Regions from separate parts of the Bacillus sp. UNC322MFChir4.1 genome, predicted to be linked through region 2. Evidence: a T-box and tRNA genes for the amino acid it is inferred to sense, from the RefSeq annotation. Region 2 holds a T-box; the other holds one or more tRNA genes.
What was found. The T-box of region 2 lies ahead of asnS (asparagine--tRNA ligase). A T-box ahead of a tRNA ligase gene usually reads a tRNA of that ligase, here a tRNA-Asn.

Region 1: it has a tRNA-Asn gene. The T-box ahead of asnS (asparagine--tRNA ligase) is inferred to sense a tRNA for this amino acid. The anticodon was not compared.

What each region holds. Positions count from the first base shown of each region.
Region 1 is NZ_JQKQ01000022.1:38,532-41,933, forward strand. It holds gene BR72_RS09825 (Tex family protein) at 1-1,227, shown strand, start outside; gene cmpA (cortex morphogenetic protein CmpA) at 1,306-1,419, opposite strand; gene BR72_RS09830 (SprT family protein) at 1,527-1,973, shown strand; tRNA gene BR72_RS09835 (tRNA-Asn) at 2,097-2,171, shown strand; tRNA gene BR72_RS09840 (tRNA-Ser) at 2,180-2,270, shown strand; tRNA gene BR72_RS09845 (tRNA-Glu) at 2,277-2,348, shown strand; gene BR72_RS09850 (hypothetical protein) at 2,451-2,750, opposite strand; gene BR72_RS09855 (hypothetical protein) at 2,842-3,066, opposite strand.
Region 2 is NZ_JQKQ01000014.1:115,629-119,030, forward strand. It holds gene BR72_RS07790 (hypothetical protein) at 1-366, opposite strand, end outside; gene asnS (asparagine--tRNA ligase) at 369-1,760, opposite strand; T-box leader at 1,811-2,064, opposite strand; gene BR72_RS07800 (DUF4179 domain-containing protein) at 2,132-3,166, opposite strand; gene BR72_RS07805 (sigma-70 family RNA polymerase sigma factor) at 3,156-3,402, opposite strand, start outside.

The DNA of each region.
Region 1 (3,402 bases), on a different contig from region 2:
CAACCGCCGATGAAGGGGAAAGTAGCGTTGGCTGTAGATCCTGCTTATCGTACGGGATGTAAACTAGCAGTTGTAGATGATACAGGGAAAGTGCTTCATATCGATGTCATCTATCCGCATCCGCCTGTCCGGAAGTATGAAGAAGCGAAAAAGAAATGTATTTCCATTTTAGAAAAGTATGAAGTAGAAGTAATTGCGATTGGAAATGGTACGGCTTCTCGTGAAACGGAAGAATTTATTGTAGATGTACTACAGACAGTTTCTCATGATGTGTTTTATATTATTGTCAATGAAGCGGGGGCAAGTGTATATTCCGCATCAGAATTAGCGAGAGAAGAGTTTCCGAATTTGCAAGTTGAAGAAAGAAGCGCGGTTTCTATAGGGAGACGTTTGCAAGATCCGCTTGCAGAATTAGTAAAGATTGATCCAAAGTCTGTTGGGGTAGGGCAATACCAACATGATGTATCGCAAAAACGGTTGAATGAATCATTAACATTTGTTGTTGAAACAGCTGTAAACCAAGTTGGGGTGAATGTAAATACTGCTTCTGTTTCCTTATTACAATATGTTTCTGGTTTATCAAAAACAGTTGCAAAAAATATTGTGAAAAAACGTGAAGAGAGCGGGAAGTTTACGAAACGTGCTGAACTGAAAGATATACCACGATTAGGTGCAAAGACATATGAACAATGCATCGGATTTTTACGGGTTTTAGAAGGTGAGAATCCACTTGATCGAACAAGCATTCATCCAGAGCAATATAAGAATGTGGAATTGTTAGTGAAAAGTTTAGGGTTATCTATTACAGATGTTGGACAGCCTCATTTGCAAAAACGCTTAGAGGAAGTGGAAGTTTCCTCGTTATCAGAGCAAACGGGCGTTGGTGAACCAACGCTGCGAGACATTATTGATGCCCTTATCCGTCCGGAGCGAGACTTACGTGATGAATTACCGAAGCCGCTTCTTAAAAAAGGTATCTTAAAACTAGAAGATTTAAAACGTGGTATGGAATTAGAAGGTACAGTTCGGAATGTTGTAGATTTCGGTGCTTTTGTTGACATCGGTGTAAAACAAGATGGACTAGTTCATATTTCGAAAATGAGTAAACAGTTTGTAAAACATCCATTAGATATTGTGTCTGTCGGACAAATTGTAAAAGTGTGGGTCGATGATGTTGATATGAAAAAAGGACGCGTCGCTTTATCTATGTTACCGTTAGAAGATTAAAAAGCCACGCCTATGGATGCGTTTATTGTTAGTTGAATGAAAAGGGAGTGGAATATGTTGATCCATTCCCTTTGTTTATTAGGGATGTTGCTTTTTTTTATAAAAAAACCAGCATTCGTTAAGTAATTTGATTTGATAGCGGTTTTTTTCATAATAAGCACGCCGCATTTGTTTGCGAAGCCATGCTGGCATATGAATCCCTCCTTTGATAAGAATGAGGATGGGTATATGTACTATTTAATGTATGCATGAGACCGACGAGACGTGTGGATTTATTTTAATGGGTAGGAGAGATGAGGATGTATGAAGTAGATATTCAGAGATTAGTGGAGGAAGTATCGATAAATTATTTTGCGAGCCCTTTTTTGCATAAGGCGGTGTTTAATAAACGGTTACGTACGACAGGTGGGCGGTATATATTAAGCACTCATAATATAGAACTAAATTATCATTATTATGTAAAGTATGGGGAAAAGGAATTGATTGAAGTAATTAAACATGAGTTATGTCATTATCATTTGCATATTATGGGGAAAGGGTACCAGCATAGAGATAAAGACTTTCGTGAATTATTAAAGCAGGTGAACGCACCGCGTTTTTGTAAAAGAATGTCCGGGAGACAAGTAGAGGTAAAACAATATGTGTATGAATGTATAACGTGTCATTTTCAATATGTAAGAAGACGCAGAGTAAATACAGTTCGTTATGTGTGCGGGAAGTGTAAAGGGAAATTAAAGCAGGTTTAAAAACTCCTTGACACTAAAAAAACAATCCAGTATATTATAAACATGTCACGTCACTACAGAATGTTGTAGGAAGCACTTGACTTAGAAAATGAATTTTTATAAGATATAAATTGTCTTAAATATTCCGCAGTAGCTCAGTGGTAGAGCTATCGGCTGTTAACCGATCGGTCGTAGGTTCGAGTCCTACCTGCGGAGCCATATAATATAGAGAAGTACCCAAGTGGCTCAAGGGGCTCCCCTGCTAAGGGAGTAGATCGCTTACGCGGTGCGAGGGTTCGAATCCCTTCTTCTCTGCCAGAAATTGGCCCGTTGGTCAAGTGGTTAAGACACCGCCCTTTCACGGCGGTAACACGGGTTCGAATCCCGTACGGGTCATACTAAAGAGATAGCATGTGATGCTATCTCTTTTTTTATTTGTCTTGTAGTGATTAATAATGTATCCTCGATCTTACTTTCACTTTCTCATAAATAATAATGTTAAAGTACAATTGCATCAATGCGTTCGCAATTAACGAGGACAATGCGCCCACTATTATTTAGAAATGTAGCAAGACCTGTGCTAAAGTGAAACCCTGCAAAATTTGAAACGGTTAATGGCACGCCATTAATTATAATTTCGTTTACTTTTTTTCCTAACTGAAAGGTGTTTAAAAGGTAACAAATATCTTCAAAATATTTTTCTTTATTTTTTATATATAAAGATTGTATATCTGTATCCTTTACTAAATTTGGGTTAAATATTTTAGGGCTAGCAATATGGTTTATGAAAATTGACATGGTTCTTTCCCTCTTTTTCTTTTGTATATTTCGGATGGAACTATATGTTGAAATGATAAAAGAGAGCTTCAAAAAAGCTCTCTTTTATCAACTAGCTTGCCTCAATTCGAAGCGCTTGAATATCGCGGCAATCTATAAGGATTACGCCGCCTGCTTCATCTCCTTCTGTATCTACAAACGTTGCACAAAAGTTCTGAGGATTAAAATTAACAAAAGTAACATCATCTATAAAGTTTCCATTTAGAAAAATATCTACTTCTGTACCAGGCTGTAAAGTTTCGAGTTGCTCACAGACGCATTTTGTATGCTTATTTATATCAATCAACGCCTTTCAAAATAAATTTTTAATTCAATATATAATATATTTCTAAGCTGAAAAAAGGTGTGGACAAATTATATACAGTTTTGAAGGGAATAGTATGTGAAATTAGGCGTGTATAGATGAAATTGAGATGGATTCCACATTTGATACAATAACTTTCCCCTATCTGTGAAATAATTCACAAATAGGTCAAAAAAATGTGAATACATTCACAAGTAATCGTGCTACAATATGAATGTAAACAAGATAAACAACATAAAAATAGTATTTTAATTATTAACTTAAATGACAATGATAATAATGAGATTGGAAAATAGAGAGGGGATTTTA
Region 2 (3,402 bases):
GTTTTCCTCAAGTCCAACTTGCTCCATCGCTGATACAAGCTGCTTTATATCATCTGCTTTTTTCAATACTTTCGTGCCTTTTGTTTTCGTAGATGTTAGCTGAATTTCCTTTACTTCTTTCCCTTGAAACGTAACAACCGCTGCCTCTTGTGATGTTGGAACTACTTTTTCTTGTTTCTCTTTTTCCTTTCCACACGCACTTAAACTGATTAGCATGATCGCTAAGAAACACATCATTCTTTTTTTCACAAATTCAGCTCCTTTCTCTTCTACGTAATGTTTCTCTTTATTACGCATCTCTCCCTGCTCAAAAAAAGAAAAAGGTATATCAATCAGCTTAATCGCTGTTGATATACCTTTTTTCAATCTTAAAACTCCGCAGAACCTGGTGTTCTTGGGAATGGAATTACGTCACGAATATTCGCCATACCAGTGATGTACATTAAGAAACGTTCGAAACCTAAACCAAATCCAGCATGTTTTGTACCGCCGTATTTTCTAAGCTCTAAGTACCACCAGTAGTCTTCTTCATTCATGCCTAGCTCTTTAATTCTGTCTACTAAAAGATCCATTCTTTCTTCACGTTGACTTCCGCCGATTAATTCGCCGATGCCAGGAACAAGTAAGTCTGTTGCAGCTACTGTTTTGCCATCTTCGTTTAAGCGCATGTAGAACGCTTTAATATCTTTTGGATAGTCTGTTACGAATACAGGACGTTTGAATACTTCTTCTGATAAGTATCTTTCGTGCTCCGTTTGTAAATCAATTCCCCATTCTACTGGGTATTTGAATTCTGCACCAGATTTTTGAAGCACTTCAATTGCTTCTGTGTACGTGATGCGTCCGAAATCAGAGTTGATTACGTTATTCATGCGCTCTAGAACTGTTTTATCAACAAAGCTGTTGAAGAATTCCATTTCTTCTGGTGCATGCTCTAATACGTATTTCATTGCATATTTCAGCATATCTTCTGTCAAATTCATTACATCTTCTAATTCAGCAAATGCAATCTCAGGCTCAAGCATCCAGAACTCAGCAGCGTGGCGAGTTGTGTTAGAGTTTTCAGCACGGAATGTCGGGCCGAATGTGTATACATCACGGAATGCTAATGCATATGCTTCCGCATTCAACTGTCCACTTACTGTTAAGTTTGTTTCTTTGCCGAAGAAGTCTTTTGAGTCGTCTACTTGTCCATCTTCACCTTTTGGTACATTGTTCATATCATGCGTTGTTACGCGGAACATTTCACCTGCACCTTCAGTATCACTTCCTGTAATAATTGGTGTATGAACGTGTACAAAGCCGCGCTCTTGGAAGAATTGATGAAGCGCAAATGCTGCGATAGAACGTACGCGGAACGTTGCTGAGAATGCATTCGTTCTTGGACGTAAATGAGCGATTGTACGTAAATATTCAAACGTGTGACGTTTCTTTTGTAATGGGTAATCAGAATCTGATAATCCCTCGATTTCGATTTTGTTCGCTTTAATTTCAAACGGCTGCTTTGCAGTTGGCGTCGCGATTAACGTTCCCTCTACTTTAACAGATGAGCTTAATGGAAGCTTCGTAATTTCAGCAAAGTTATCTAATTCCGTATCGAAAACGATTTGAACGCTTTTAAAGAAGCTACCGTCGTTTAATTCGATAAAACCAAATACTTTTGAATCACGTAAGTTACGGATCCAACCTGATACTTGTACTTTTTGGTCTACATACTTATCAGTTTCTCTATACAGACTTTTTACTAATGTGTTTTCCATGTTGAAATTCTCCTTTACATATATTTAAATACAAAAAAACCTTCCATCCATAAAGGGACGAAAGGTTAAACTTCGCGGTACCACCCAATTTGTCATAAAGACCAACTCTAACTCGTATGTATTACACATACTTCCCGGTTTGTAACAGGCCGGATTCCCGTCTAAGTCTACTCTTGAATACACAATTCAATTTCGGTTAGCAACTCCAAGGTGTTCTTCACATATACCGCCTCATCAGGCTCGCACCGTCCCTGACTCGCTTTGGATTATAGTATATACTACTTTTCCTTATCATCGTCATTTTATTTGTTAAACTAAAATTAATGTACTACATTCCTTTGAAAGATGCAAGTTGTCCCTTGTATTGTACTTTATTTTTTAACTAACTCTACTTCTCCAAACTTCTTCATTTGGAGCTTCAATGTATTCGCTTTGTCATAAGAAGTAATCGGGAAATTAACATGGACAGTCGTTTTGTCATTTTTAACATCCATGCTATACCCTTTTGATTTATATTCTTTTCCTGTTTCATCTATAATTTTCATATTCATAAAAGTATTTTCATCTTCTACTACTTCATTAACTGAAAACGTTAGATTAAGCGAAGTTGGATTTGTCTTCGCAGATATAATTTGTATGTTAGACGTTGTTTCTGCTGACTTATATTCAACCGTTGATGTTGTTCCTTCTTTCATTTTAGCGCTGATCGGTAAATTCCATATTCCATCAATTTTTTTCAGTTCATCATTCTCATAAAAAACGTTGACGCTCTCAACTTCTAACACCGCATCTGTCAGTTTAGGAATCGCTCCTTGATTCGATTCAAATACTACATCATATTGCACCTTTCCGTTCTTTCCGTCTATAGATGGATTTTTATCTTCTGCTTTAGACATATATATGTTTTTACCTTTCAAAGGCTTTGTATCTGGAATAGACTCCATAATATATTCACCAGCACCATTTTTTAATCGATAATCAAAAGACACTTCTTTTACTTTTTTCTTGAATATACTTGTATCGTCAAATACCAATTGAAAACTAAATCCTAATTTATTCGTGTCCGCAAAATAACGGTCAAGTGCTACTGTAATCCCTTTATCAATAGCCGTACTATTGCTTTTTTGTGTAAACCCTTCATCAACCGCCCGCTCAATTCCTTTATCATTAAAATGAAATAATTTATTTATATTAGCTCGCACATGCTCATTTGTAAAAACACCACCAGCTATCACAACACAACAAGCCGCGACTGCAAATTTTCTCCATATTACATTTCTTTTCTTTTTCTTCGATTGCATGCGTATCACATCATAGGAACGATCTAAAGACTTTCTAACAATACCAGGCATTTCTTTTTCTTCATGTAGCAAATGCTGAAATTCCTTTTCGAAATTATTTTTCATTTACGCTCGCTCCTTCACCACTGTAATAATGATTACGTAATATCGATTTGGCTCTAGAAAGTCTTGATTTAATCGTTCCTTCCGGTTCTTTTAAAAACACACTCATTTCTTTTATACTAAGCCCAACAATGTAATATAAAACAATTGCTACTTTATAATCCTTCTTTAAACTATTTAACGCGTCTTCTAGTTCTATTTTCAAAAATTCATTTTTGTCTTGTTTCTGTTCAATGTGC